3 regions of the Bradyrhizobium ontarionense genome follow, and region 3 is predicted to be linked to each of the others. Evidence: predicted binding sites of a transcription regulator. Region 3 holds the regulator's gene; each other region holds the start of a gene.
What was found. The regulator LexA, encoded in region 3, represses DNA repair genes until DNA is damaged. The targets are predictions, from matches to a motif close to TGTTCNNNNTGTGTTCNG.
Positions count from the first base shown of each region.

Region 1: uvrA (excinuclease ABC subunit UvrA) is a predicted target of LexA. The motif match lies at 3,131-3,148, and genes of this name have one in related genera.
Region 2: LQG66_RS06070 (single-stranded DNA-binding protein) is a predicted target of LexA. The motif match lies at 3,539-3,556, and genes of this name have one in related genera.

Region 1 is NZ_CP088156.1:1,381,456-1,386,261, reverse strand. Features, by position in the region: gene uvrA (excinuclease ABC subunit UvrA) at 52-3,039, opposite strand; gene LQG66_RS06095 (outer membrane protein) at 3,318-3,980, opposite strand; gene LQG66_RS06090 (outer membrane protein) at 4,271-4,806, opposite strand, start outside.
Region 2 is NZ_CP088156.1:1,374,341-1,379,146, forward strand. Features, by position in the region: gene gyrA (DNA gyrase subunit A) at 1-1,544, opposite strand, end outside; gene LQG66_RS06060 (DUF2306 domain-containing protein) at 1,716-2,114, opposite strand; gene LQG66_RS06065 (HD domain-containing protein) at 2,131-2,766, opposite strand; gene LQG66_RS06070 (single-stranded DNA-binding protein) at 2,879-3,376, opposite strand; gene LQG66_RS06075 (outer membrane protein) at 3,852-4,616, shown strand.
Region 3 is NZ_CP088156.1:1,505,716-1,510,521, reverse strand. Features, by position in the region: gene LQG66_RS06700 (ComEC/Rec2 family competence protein) at 1-1,731, shown strand, start outside; gene LQG66_RS06695 (hypothetical protein) at 1,755-2,195, opposite strand; gene lexA (transcriptional repressor LexA) at 2,464-3,162, opposite strand; gene LQG66_RS06685 (molybdopterin molybdotransferase MoeA) at 3,377-4,588, opposite strand; gene LQG66_RS06680 (alpha/beta fold hydrolase) at 4,765-4,806, opposite strand, start outside.

The DNA of each region.
Region 1 (4,806 bases), 120 kb from region 3:
GTCATTGCGAGCGAAGCAATCCAGACTCACCGGATTGCGTCGTTTCGCGCACTACTCCGCCGCCTCGCTGGCGGCGCCGCGGCCGCGTTTCTTCGGCTTGGCTGACTTTTCCAGCACCGGCTTCAGGAACTGGCCGGTGTAGCTGCGCGGCGCCTTGACGATGTCCTCCGGCGGGCCCCAGGCGACGATCTCGCCGCCGCCGTCGCCGCCTTCGGGGCCGAGGTCGATCACCCAGTCGGCGGTCTTGATGACCTCGAGATTGTGCTCGATCACGACCACCGTGTTGCCCTGCGCGACCAGCTCGTGCAGCACCTCAAGGAGCTTCTTGACGTCGTGGAAATGCAGCCCGGTGGTCGGCTCGTCCAGGATGTAGAGCGTGCGCCCCGTCGCGCGCTTCGACAGCTCCTTGGCGAGCTTGACGCGCTGGGCCTCGCCGCCGGACAGCGTGGTGGCCTGCTGGCCGACATGGATGTAGTCGAGGCCGACACGGCGCAGGGTCTCGAAGGTGTCGCGCACGCGCGGCACCGCCTTGAAGAACTCGGCGGCCTCCTCGACCGTCATGTCGAGCACGTCGGCGATCGACTTGCCCTTGAACAGCACGTCGAGCGTCTCGCGGTTGTAGCGCTTGCCCTTGCAGACGTCGCAGGTGACGTAGACGTCGGGCAAAAAGTGCATCTCGATCTTGATGACGCCGTCGCCCTGGCAGGCCTCGCAGCGGCCGCCCTTGACGTTGAACGAGAACCGGCCGGGCTCGTAGCCGCGCGCCTTGGATTCCGGCAGGCCGGCGAACCATTCGCGGATCGGCGTGAACGCGCCGGTATAGGTCGCGGGATTGGAGCGCGGGGTGCGGCCGATCGGCGACTGGTCGATGTCGATGATCTTGTCGATGTGCTCCAGGCCCTCGATGCGGTCGTGCGGCGCGGCGCCTTCGCTGGCGCCGTTGAGCTTGCGCGCGATCGCCTTGTAGAGCGTGTCGATCAGCAGCGTCGACTTGCCGCCGCCGGAGACGCCGGTGATGGCCGTGAACAGGCCGAGCGGAATCTCGGCCGAGACGTTCTTGAGATTGTTGCCGCGGGCGTTGACGACCTTGATGGTGCGGCGATGGTTCGGTGGCCGCCGCTCCGGCACCTCGACCTCGAGCTCGCCGGTGAGATATTTGCCGGTCAGCGAGGCCGGATTGCGCATGATCTCGGCCGGCGTGCCCTCGGCGACGATGTGGCCGCCATGGGTGCCGGCGCCGGGACCGATGTCGAGCACGTAGTCGGCGAGGCGAATGGCGTCCTCGTCATGCTCGACCACGATGACGGTGTTGCCGAGGTCGCGCAGCCGCTTCAGGGTGTCGAGCAGCCGCGCGTTGTCGCGCTGATGCAGGCCGATCGACGGCTCGTCCAGCACGTAGAGCACGCCTGTCAGCCCCGAGCCGATCTGCGAGGCCAGGCGGATGCGCTGGCTCTCGCCGCCGGACAGGGTGCCGGAGGAGCGCGCCAGGGTCAGGTAATTGAGGCCGACGTCGAGCAGGAAGGTCAGGCGGTCACGGATCTCCTTGAGGATGCGGGTCGCGATCTCGGTCTGCTGCGCGTTGAGCTGCTTCGGCACCTCCGCGAACCATTCGCCGGCGGCCTTGACGCTGAGCTCGCTGATCTCGCCGATGTGCTTGGCCCCGACCTTGACGCATAGCGCCTCGGGCTTGAGCCGAAAACCACGGCACGCCGCGCAGGGCACGTCGTTGAAGTACTTGCCGAGCTCCTCGCGCGCCCATTCGCTCTCGGTCTCGCGGAAGCGGCGCTCGATGTTGGTGATGACGCCCTCGAACGGCTTCTTGGTGTCGTAGGCGCGGACGCCGTCCTCATAGGTGAACTTGATCTCGTCGTCGCCCGAGCCGTGCAGCAGCGCGTTCTGCGTCTTCTTCGGCAGGTCCTTCCACTTGGTGTCGAGCGTGAACTTGTAGAACTTGCCGAGCGCGGTCAGCGTCTGCAGATAATAGGGCGAGGACGACTTGGCCCACGGCGCGATCGCACCCTTGCGCAGGGTGACCTCCTTGTCGGGGATCACGAGATCGGCATCGACATGCTGCTCGACACCCAGGCCGCCGCATTCCGGGCAGGCGCCATAGGGATTGTTGAACGAGAACAGCCGCGGCTCGATCTCGGGGATGGTGAAGCCGGAGACCGGGCAGGCGAACTTCTCCGAGAACAGGATGCGCTCGGGTCCGCTCTTGTCGTGGATCTTCGCGGTCTTCTTCTTTTCTTCGGCAGGCGCTGCCGAGGCGGGGGTGTCGGCGAACTCGATCACGGCCAAGCCCTCGGCGAGCTTCAGCGCGGTCTCGAAGCTCTCGGCAAGACGCTGGCCGATGTCGGGGCGCACGACGATGCGGTCGACGACGACGTCGATGTCGTGCGGGAACTTCTTGTCGAGCGTGGGCGCCTCGGCGAGCTCATGGAAGGTGCCGTCGATCTTGACGCGCTGAAAGCCCTTCTTGAGATATTCGGCCAGCTCCTTCTTGTACTCGCCCTTGCGGCCACGTACGACCGGCGCCAGCAGATAGAGGCGGGTGCCCTCGGGAAGCGCCAGCACGCGATCGACCATCTGCGACACGGTCTGGCTCTCGATCGGAAGTCCCGTGGCCGGCGAGTAGGGCACGCCGACGCGGGCCCACAGCAGGCGCATGTAGTCGTAGATCTCGGTGACGGTGCCGACGGTGGAGCGCGGGTTCTTGGACGTCGTCTTCTGTTCGATCGAGATCGCCGGCGACAGGCCGTCGATCTGGTCGACGTCGGGCTTCTGCATCATCTCCAGGAACTGGCGCGCATAGGCCGACAGCGATTCGACGTAGCGGCGCTGGCCCTCGGCATAGATCGTATCGAAGGCGAGCGAGGATTTGCCGGAGCCCGAGAGCCCGGTGAACACGACGAGCCTGTCACGCGGGATCTCGACGTCGATGTTCTTGAGATTGTGCTCGCGGGCGCCGCGGATGGTGATGGCCCGCAGGCTCGACGAGTTGGCTTGCGCGCGCTGCTTGGCCTTGAGCACTTCATCCATGACGATCGTCCCACGGCGCGGCATCAGCGCCATCGTTGCAAGGCGCGTTCGCCGGAAACCGGCCATCGGACGCCAGAGGGAAAGGTATCGTCAGAACGTAGGAAGAACGAGTGCGGATTTCCAGTGCCGTCAGCGAATCATCAACAATGCGTTCGGGGAATGGCAGCGATTGGCAGGAGCGAGGCCGGTTCCGTCATGCCGCGCGCCTGATCCGGCAAAGAAAAAGCCTCCGCTCTGGCAGAGCGGAGGCTTTGTGCGTTGGCCCGGAGGCGTAGATCTTAGAAGTGGTAGTTCACGCCCACCTGCACGGTGTGCAGGTTGATGGTGCCCGACGGCAGCAGTCCACCCGCGGCGTAGTTCTCGCTGCCGAAGCTCTTGTAGAGGTATTCGGCTTTCACCGACCAGTTCGGGACGAACATGTATTCGGCGCCGGCACCGAGGGTCCAGCCGTTGTGGAACTGGCGACCGAAGTCAGTAGCGCCGAAGCCGGAGAGGGTGGCCTTGTTTTCCATCCACGCGTAACCGCCGGTGGCGTACAGCATGGCGGGACCGAAGGTGTAGCCCAGGCGACCGCGCACGGTGCCCATGTCCTCGATCTTGCTCGAGAAGGTGGCGCCACCCGCAGTTACAGAGCCGTTGATGTCGGCCCAGGCTGCATCAGCCTCGACGCCGAACACGACCGGACCCTGCTGCCAGTTGTAGCCGATGGTGCCGCCGGCGAAGCCGCCCTTCTGCGACAACGAAAAGGGTGCAACGAAGCCAGCGAAGCTGTTGTTATCCTGGCTGGCATAACCACCCATCGCACCGATGTAGAAACCGGCCCAGGTCGGGAGCGGCGCGGCAACCGGCGCCTTGGTGTAGGGACGCGCAGCAAGATCGGCAGCGGCAGCGGGAGCGGCCAGGGCGGCCAGGGCCACGGTCGCAAGCAGGATCTTCTTCATTCTTCTTCTCTCCAGTTTAGTCCTAGAAGTCCGCGTCGCACCGAAGCTTTCACGCACGAAACAGACTCACCCGTTCAAGTTGACGAACCTCCTATAGCCGGGTTCCGCGCGGATTGCCGTCACCTCAAAGCCACAGTCGCGGCGAAACCGGGGATCTACGGGGTAGCGCAGAAAGCCTTTGTTGCTCAGATGCTTGGGTTCCGCCTGTCACGCAAAAGCCAGCATTGTCCGCAGCGCAACAAAAAGGCCGGCTTGCGCCGGCCTTTCAGGACTAGACTTGTAGAAGCTGATCAATACTTGGCGATGACCGGGCCGCCGAACCGATAGTTCAGGCGAGCCGTGAACAGATCGACATCCTGCTTGATGTTATCGGTCTGGGTGAAGACCGCGCCGCGGAACGGGACGTTCGTGTTGCCCATGAACAGGTGGTCGTATTCGAAGCCCACCGACCAGTTCGGCGAGAAGGCGTATTCGACGCCAGCGCCGACGGTCGCGCCCCACTTGTGTACCGTCGTGGTGGCCAGCACGGTGTTGATCACGCCGGAAAAGATCTCGTACTTGGTGTCGGTGACGGCCGCGCCGCCCTTGGCGTAGAGCAGGACGTTGTCGAAGGAATAGCCGATCTGCCCGGTGAACAGGCCGAAGGCGCTGAGCTTGGTGCGGTTGCGATCGGGCGCGAATAGCGGGGTGACGTTGTTGCCGGTCAAGTCGGCCCAGTTGCCCTGCGCCTCAAGGCCGAACACGACCGAGTTCATCTGCCAGCGATACCCGAACTGACCGCCGATGGTGCCGCCGGTGGCATTGTGGCAGCCCTCGGCTCGACCGT
Region 2 (4,806 bases), 130 kb from region 3:
CCGAACTCGGCCTTAACGGCGGCGAGCTCGTCCTTGACGATCCCCTGCACGCGCGCACGCGAACGCAGGATGTCGAGATAGTCGTTGATTTCAATCTTGAGCTTGTCCAGCTCGTCCGAGATTTCCTCGCGGCCAAGCGCGGTCAACCGTTGCAGGCGCAGATCGAGAATGGCCCTCGCCTGCTCGAATGACATGCGGATGGTGCCGTCTTCCGCGAGCCGATGACGGGGATCATCGATCAGGGTGATGATGGCCTCGACGTCCTTGGCGGGCCAATCACGCGACATCAGCGCATCGCGCGCGCTGGTCGGATTTGGCGAGGTCCTGATGACGCGGATGACCTCGTCGATATTGGCGACGGCGACCGCGAGGCCGACCAGGATATGGGCGCGGTCGCGCGCCTTGTTGAGCAGGTACTTGGTCCTGCGCGTGACGACGCGTTCGCGGAACGCGATGAAGATCGTCAGCAGATCCTTCAAGGTCATCGTCTGCGGGCGGCCGCCATCGAGCGCCAGCATGTTGGCAGCGAAACTCGTCTGCAGCGGAGTGAACTTGTAAAGCTGGTTCAGCACCACGTCCGGCACCGCGTCGCGCTTCAATTCGATCACGACGCGATAGCCATCGCGGTCCGACTCGTCGCGCAAATCGGAAATGCCTTCGATCTTCTTCTCGCGCACCAGTTCGGCGATGCGCTCGACCATGGTGGCCTTGTTGACCTGGTAGGGGATCTCCGAGACGATGATCGCCTCGCGGTCCTTGCGGATGGTGTCGATCCGCACCTTGCCCCGCATCATGATCCCGCCGCGGCCGAGATGATACGCGCTGCGGATGCCCGCCCGGCCGAGGATGATGCCGCCGGTTGGAAAATCCGGGCCCGGAATGATGTTGATCAGGTCGTCGATCGAGAGCGCGGGATTGTCGATCAGCGCGACGCAGGCATCGATGACCTCGCCGAGATTATGCGGCGGGATGTTGGTGGCCATGCCGACCGCGATGCCGCCGGCGCCGTTGACCAGCAGGTTCGGGAATTTGGCCGGAAGAACCGACGGCTCTCTGTCGGAGTTGTCGTAGTTGGCCTGGAAATCGACGGTGTCCTTGTCGATGTCGTCGAGCAGCGGAATCGCCGACTTGGCAAGCTTGGCTTCGGTGTATCGATAGGCGGCCGGCGGATCGCCGTCGACCGAGCCGAAATTGCCCTGGCCGTCGATCAACGGCACGCGCATCGAGAAGTCCTGCGCCATGCGCACCATGGCGTCGTAGATCGACTGGTCGCCATGCGGATGGTATTTACCGATGACGTCGCCGACGACGCGCGCGGACTTGACGTATTTCTTGTCGGGCGTGTGCCCCTGCTCGTACATCGAATACAGGATGCGCCGATGCACCGGCTTCAGGCCGTCGCGCGCATCGGGCAGCGCCCGCGCCACGATCACGCTCATGGCGTAATCGAGGTAGGAGCGTTTCATCTCGTCGAGGATGGAAACGGGACGAATGTCGGAAGGTCCGCCCGGCTCGCCGGGCTTCTCATCTTCTTTATCGGACAAAGGGGATTCCGGTCGGTTTTGACACGCGAAAATCGCTTGGAATCATATAGCGCATCGGGCCTTCGCAGGCCATCCCCAAACCGACCCGAACCGCGCTTTTTCTACTCGCCTTTCCAGGCACTTAACCAGACAGCACGACGGCGCAAGGCAGGCCGCGGGAACCGCCTCGGGCTACGGCCCGAAGACCACCTTGTGCATGATCCGCCCGGGCAGCAGGGTGAACAGTCCGGCGATCACCAGGGCGCCGGAAAACAGCGTGATCATGGCCCGGCGATGCGCCGCCACCCGATGGCGATGCGCGGCCCACACGGCGAGCGGCAGCACGCCCAGCGTGTAGATCGAAAGCAGGTGGATCGGGCTCCATGGACCAACCAGCCGGATGGTGTGAATCCAGAACGAGCTGACCGCGACAGCGGCCATCAGCGCGACCCAGATCCAGCCGATCGTTCGATGCGGCCAGGTCCCCTTCGGCGCGGCGAACTGGACGAGCCCCAGCGCGAACGCGGTCATCGCGGCAAGGGCGTGCAGCAGGACGGCGGGTTCGGCGGCGAGCAACGGTGCGAAGCTCATGCGACAGCCCCGTCGGTCAGGTCGCGGCAGCCTGCGCGTTGTGCAGGCGCTCCTTGATCGCGTCGACATCGATGCTGCCCGCACGCATCTTGGCTTCGGCCTGCCCTTTCACCGCACCACACAGCTCGACGAGCAGAGCATCGTGGGCGCATACGATGTCCATCTTGGTATAGACGAGATCGTACTCGACGGGCTCCCAGGTCCCGAGATCGGCCAGATTGTGCTGCATCTGGACCTCGAGATGATCGAGCGCCGCAGCGAACTTGGCCTCCGCCGTGGTCTTCGCCTCGAATTCATGGAAGAGATCGAATATCTCCTGCCCGACCGTCCCGGGCAGGCGCGACCGGATGTCCTCGATCGCCTCCCGCTCCTTGGCCGCCTTGGCATCCTTTCGGCTGCCCGTCTCGAAGAACGGGATGTCACCGGCCAGCGCCTCGACGAGGTCGTGGACGATGATCATCTTCAGCACGCGGTCGATCTCGACCGGCCGAGCGAGATGACGGTGCACGAGCAACGCGAGCAGCGACATGCTCCAGCTATGCTCGGCCACGCTCTCACGGCGTCCGTCCGACAGCCAGCTATGGCGCAGCTCGCGCTTCAAGCCCTCGGCGAGCCGGTAGAAATCGACGATCGTAGCCACAGCGTCTTGCATGGGACCAACCTCGCACGATCGCTTGCGTCTCGGGCAGCGCCCCTGACGACCGCCGGCCTTCCGTCCCGACACGGACGGAAGCCGGCGCGTATCTGCAGCGTGCGCCCGCGCTTCAGAACGGAATGTCGTCGTCCATGTCGCTGTTGCGGCCGCCACCGCCGGCCGAAGCAACCGCGCGGCGCGGCGGCGCCATCGACGGACCGCTGCTGCCGAAATCGCCGCCCGGCTCATCGGCGAAACTGCCGCCGCCGCCACCGCCGCGGCCGTCGAGCATCGTCAGCGTCGAGTTGAAGCCCTGCAGCACGACCTCGGTGGAGAACTTCTCCACACCGCTCTGGTCGGTCCATTTGCGGGTCTGCAGCGCGCCTTCGATGTAAACCTTGGCGCCCTTCTTCAGATACTGCTCAGCAACCTTGCAGAGCCCCTCGTTGAAGATCACCACACGGTGCCATTCGGTCTTTTCCTTGCGCTCGCCGGTCGCCTTGTCGCGCCATGTTTCCGACGTCGCAATGCTCAGATTGGCGATCGGCCGCCCATCCTGCGTGCGCCGGATCTCCGGGTCTTTCCCGAGATTGCCGACCAGAATCACCTTGTTCACGCTACCCGCCATCACCACTCTCCCGCGGTTCTCACTTCACCGGACCGGCCGCGCGCACCGGCCTCTCGGCATCAGGTGGCTAAACCCTTCCTCTCGCGGCGGACCCTATACGGTTGCCGCGCCCGCCACCCGTCCTCTCCATCGCTTATCCACATATAGCAAGCCGTCACGGATTGTTCCAGGTTTGTTCGCGCCATAATCCCACAACCATACGTCGAGTTCCGTGGAACCGGAGGGAACTCAGAGTTCCCGCAATGGAACCCTCAAAAAGTTCCAAAAATCACGTAAAAGTAATTAACTTTCATCAACTTAGAAAGCCCCACTTCCTCCTCGGATGTGGCTTTTGGGCGACGGTATTCCAGGTTGAATCGTCTATATTTGCGGATGGATTGGGGCCGCGATGGCGGTCGCAACAGTTCATCAGAAGCGCGCCTCCGGGGACAAATTGGGGGACGCCCAACGCGGGAGACTTGGGATGAGACATCCGATGACGAGAATTTTTCTTGGAGCCGCCAGCCTGATGGTTCTGGGTGCACTGGCGCCGGCGGGAGCCGCCGATCTCGCCGCCCGCCCGTACACCAAGGCGCCGGTGGCAGCGTCCGCACCGCTTCCGACCTGGACCGGCTTCTATCTCGGTCTCCAGGGCGGCGGCGGCTGGGGTCGCAGTGATGAGACCTACTTCTTTGCGCCGAATGTCGTCGGCTTTACACCGACGCAGCGGTACGACATCAGCGGCGGCTTCGTCGGCGGCGTGGTCGGCTACAACTGGCAGGTCGACAATATCGTGTTCGGCCTCGAAGGCGACTATCACTGGGCCGACATCAACGGTCGCTCAGCGGTGATCAGCTCCGGCGCCGGTTTCGGCGATACCTACTTCACTAAGCTGCGCGGCTTCGGCGACATCAAGGGCCGGCTCGGCTGGGCAACAGGTCCGGCGCTGCTCTTCGTCAGCGGCGGCGCCTCGGTTGGCGACTTGCAGCACCGCTATGATCCGGGCATCGCGCCTCCTCCGGCCGGTGCGGTGCAGAACGACTGGCGCTGGGGTTGGACCATCGGCGCCGGCGCTGAATACATGTTCGCCGCCAACTGGTCGGCGAAGGTTGAGTACAACTACATCGATTTTGGCGAGAGCACGATTCAGTACACGAATCCGCTCGTCACGACCAACCGCTCCGAGTGGAAGGACACCGTGCACACCGTCAAGGCCGGCATCTCCTATCACTTCGGCGGCCCGATCATGTCGCGCTACTGATTGCACGCGCGAATTGAATATGTCGAAAGGCCGGCCTTGCGCCGGCCTTTTTTTGTGTGCCAAAACCGGCACTTGCTGGGCCGATGTGTCGTTTGGGTGACGGCTTTTCGCGGCGGAAGGGGCTATCAAGGTCCGGCGGGTGGGCGTTGGTGAGAGTGTGCGTGCGGGCATCGGGCTTGGTTTGGGGACT
Region 3 (4,806 bases):
GCGCCGGAGGTCGGCAGCTTCGTGCAGCTGAAGGCGCGGCTGCTGCCGCCGCTCGCGCCGGTGCGTCCCGGCTCCTACGATTTCGCCCGCGACATCTTCTTCCAGGGCATCGGTGCCTCCGGCTTCGTGACCGGGGCGATCACCACGGTGGCGCCGCCGCAGGCCGCGGGGCCCGGCCTGCGCTATGCCGCGATCATGCAGGGTTTGCGCGATACGATCGATGCGCGCATCCGCGCGCGTCTCGGTGGCGATGAGCGCGCGATCGCGACCGCGCTCCTGACCGGGCGGCGCGATGCCATCACACCGGACGTGAACGACGCGATGTTCATCTCCGGCCTCGGCCACGTGCTGTCGATCTCCGGCTATCACATGGCGGTGGTCGCCGGCGTGGTGTTCTTCGCGATGCGGGCGCTGCTCGCGCTGATTCCGGGCCTGACGGTGAGCCACCCGATCAAGAAATGGGCGGCTGCGGCGGCGCTGGTCGCGGCCGCCTTCTATCTGCTGCTGTCGGGCGCGGAGGTCGCGACCCAGAGGTCGTTCTTCATGACGGCGGTGGTGCTGATCGCGGTCATGGTCGATCGCCGCGCCATCACCTTTCGCACGCTCGCGGTGGCCGCGATGATCGTGCTGGTCGCGGCACCGGAGGCGCTGGTGCATCCGAGTTTCCAGATGTCCTTTGCGGCCACGCTCGGCCTCGTCGCGCTGGTGCAGTTCGGGCTGCCGCGGCTGCTGGCGACACCCGACAGTTCGGCGACGCAGCGCATCGCGCTGTGGGGCGGGCGCGAGATCGCGATGCTGCTGATGGCCTCGCTGGTGGCGGGACTGGCGACCACGCCCTATGCCGCGTTCCACTTCCACCGCATCACGCCCTATGGCGTGCTGGCCAATCTCGCAGCGATGCCGGTGGTCTCGGCGCTGGTGATGCCGGCAGGCCTGCTCGGCCTGCTGGCGGCGCCGTTCGGCCTCGACGGCCCGTTCTGGTCGCTGATGGGCTGGGGCATCGACTGGATGATCGCGGTGACGCGGTGGGTTGCGGCCTTGCCCGGCGCGGTTGGGCGCATCACGGCGTTCGGCATCGGGCCGATGGTCCTGGCCAGTCTCGGGCTCATTCTGTTCGGGCTGCTGCGCACGCCATTGCGCTGGTCGGGCGCCGTCGTGCTGGCGGTGGCGACGGTCTGGGCGGGCGCAACGCCGCTGCCGGATATCCTGATCTCGGGTGACGGGCGCGCCGTCGCGGTGCGCGGCGGCGACGGACGGCTGCATGTGATGCGCACCGGCAAGGACGTCTTCGTCGTCAAGGAATGGCTCGCCGCCGATGCCGATGCGCGCGCACCGGCCGATTCATCGCTCGGCGACGGCGTGTCCTGCGATGAGGCCGGCTGCGTCGCAGCGTCGGCGGACGGCCGCTTCGTCGCGATGGCGCTGCGCCCCGACGCAGTCGCGGACGATTGCGCGCGCGCCGCGCTGGTCGTGACCGCGCGTCCGGCGCCAGTCTCCTGCGCGGCCGCCGTGGTCGATCGCCAGCGCCTGCAGCAGCAGGGCACGCTGATGCTGACGCGGCACGGCAACGACTTTGTTGTCACCCCCGCGCGCGCCGTTGGCACCGACCGCCCATGGTGGCCGGCGCCGTCGGAGGCGGTCGAATTCGAACCGACGCTGGCGCCGCGAGCGCCATCGGCACGCGTGCAGGACGCCACGCCGCCGGAGCTGGAGCAGGGCGTGGAGGATTAGTTCATCCCGCAGACGCGATCAGCTCACGTGATGCTGATGCGGCGTATCGGCGTGGTCGGATTCGAACCGGTCCCCTCGACGACATCGGGGCGGCGCTCGGCCGGCTGCCTGGTGACCGGCAGTTGCAGCACGGTGACGCGCTGGCCTTCGCAGAGCTGCGTCACCAGCACATGGCGGCCGTCGGCGAACTCGATGGCATCGTGGTGGCGATCCGGAATGTGCTTCTCGATCGCGTTGAACTTGGCGACGCGCTCGCGGATCGTCCGGGTCCACAGCCAGCGGCTGTCGTAGCGGACATCCTCGGCAAAGGCGAGCTCGGTGCCGGGCAGCATGCAGACCGCGACGTTCGGCTCGCTTTCCGAGGCGAAGCCGCGGGTCGCGGTGCCGCGGAACATCGTCGACACCAGCGTCTCGCCCACTTTGGCGGGGCGGGACGCAACGGCATGGAGGCTGTAGTCACACATCGGATCGCTCCTCGTTGAGAGATAGCCGACCCACGCTTCCCCCCGGACAGGCGCAGGCCTCTATCAGAGTGGACATCGATGGTGATGTTAGCGCGTGCTTCGCGGCAATTCTGCGCTGATCTGCGCGGCGTGCCGTCGCGCACGATCACAAGCGTTTGAGTATGCCGCGTTGCACATCCTTCGGTGCATTTCGCAGAGCGATGATCGCTTCCAGACGCAGGAGTCCGCGCCGCGATCGCAGATCGCGTGCGCGACGTTGCGATGCGCGTCAGTATTTGCGGTAGAGTCCGACCAGCTTGCCCTGGATCTTCACCCGGTTGGGCGGCAGGATGCGCACCTCATAGGCGGTATTGGCAGGCTCCAGCGCGATCGAAGCACCGCGGCGGCGGAAGCGCTTCAACGTCGCCTCCTCGTCGTCGATCAGCGCCACCACGATGTCGCCGGTGTCGGCGGTCTCGTTGCGCTGGATCAGCGCCATGTCACCGTCGAGGATGCCGGCATCGACCATCGAATCACCGCGCACCTCGAGCGCATAGTGATCACCATTGCCGAGCATGTCGGCAGGCACGCTGATCGTGTGGCTGCGGGTCTGCAGCGCCTCGATCGGCGTACCTGCGGCGATGCGGCCCATCACCGGCACCGCCACGGGGCGTTCGCCATCGTCGAGCGCAGGTGTCGAGGTTCGCACCTTGCCGAGATTGCCTTCGATCACCGACGGCGTGAAGCCGCGGCGGTTGTTGGCGGCCTGCGACAGCTCGGGCAGCTTGATCACCTCGATGGCGCGAGCGCGATTAGGCAGCCGCCGAATGAAGCCGCGCTCTTCCAGCGCGGTGATCAGGCGGTGGATGCCGGACTTCGAGCGCAGGTCGAGCGCATCCTTCATCTCGTCGAAGGACGGCGGCACGCCGGCTTCCTTGAGCCGTTCGTTGATGAACCGCAGAAGTTCGTACTGTTTGCGCGTCAGCATCTCGACTTGGTCCCCAGTTTGATGTCGTCTGAAATCCGTAGGCTCTGAATCTTGGCGAAGAGTCCGTGAGCGCATGGATGTCGGACGATCCGTAATTCGCGGCGCCCGCAACATACTAAAAACAAATCATGAACGGACACTATATGTTCGATGTGTGTTCCGCAATCCTTAAATTATGATGAACAGGCCGGGCTTTGCCGGGGGGACCGCGGGCTCAGTCCGGCAGGCGCATGATCTCGCAACGGCTGCCAGCCGCAGCCTTGGGCGCAAACGCCGGACGGATCACAAGCGCCTGGGACAGCGCGAGATTCCCCAGCAACGAGGAGTCCTGCTGGGTCACGGGGGTCGCGATCAGGGTGCCGTCGGGACGCTCCTCGAGGCGCGCCCGCAGATAGTCCTCGCGCACGTCGTTGGCGCCGAGCTCGCGGCCGAGCAGCGCGGTCTCGCGCGGCAGATGAAGCTGCGCGCGGCCGAGCAGGCGGCGAATCAGCGGCACCAGGAACAGCATGGCGCAGACATAGGACGAGACCGGATTGCCCGGCAGTCCGATCACCCTGACGCCGCCGAGCCGGCCGTGCATCATCGGCTTGCCCGGCCGCATCGCGATCTTCCAGAACGCCATGTCGACGCCCTCGGCGTCGAGCGCCTGCTTGACCAGGTCGTGGTCGCCGACCGAGGCGCCGCCGGTGGTGATCAGGATGTCGGCCTCGGCCTCGCGGGCGCGGCGGATGCCAGCGACGGTGGCGGCAAGCGTATCCGCGGCAATGCCGAGATCGACTGCTATCGCACCCTCGCTGCGCACCAGCGCGCGCAGGGCATAACCGTTGGAATAGACGATCTGGCCCGGGCCCGGCGTCGAGCCCGGCATCACCAGCTCGTCGCCGGTGGCGAGCAGCGCCACCTTCGGCCGGCGCCGGACCGGCAGGGCCGGGTGGTTCATGCTGGCGGCCAGCGACAGGTCGCGGTCGCTGAGCCGGCGGCCGCCCTCGAGCAGCACCATGCCTTGCTTGAAGTCGACGCCGGCCGGGCGGATGTGGCGGCCCTTGATCGCGGCTTCCGTGATCACGACGTGGTCGCCGTCGGCGACCGTGTCCTCCTGGATCACGACGGCGTCGGCGCCGTCGGGCACGACGCCGCCGGTGAAGATGCGGGCGGCCTCGCCGGGGCCGAGGGCGCGATCGAACGGCCGGCCGGCAGCGACCTCGCCGATCACCTTCAGCCGCGCCTTGACGCGATCGGCATCGGCCGTCCGCACCGCATAGCCGTCCATCGCCGACATCGCCTCGGGCGGCTGCGTCCGCAGCGCCGCCAGGTCGCGCGCCAGCACCCGGTGATGGGCCTCATCCAGGGCCACCAGTTCCTCAGGCAGCGGCGCGGCGCCCGCGAGCACCGCGGCCAACGCATCGGACACCGGCATCAGGGCCATGGGAGTTCCTTCGGACGGAGACGAACGAGTCGAAAGACCAGCCTTCTAACCGAATGCGCGCGGTGCGGCCAAGCCGTAACGGTCTGCCGCCAGTTCATCGACGCCTGCCGGATCCGCCGTACCTGCGCGACTCCGCCAGTTGGGGCTGCCGGGGGCTCGCCGTTGCGGCACGGGTCTCACGATCCGGCGAGAAACCCTGCGATCAGCTCGGTCACCTC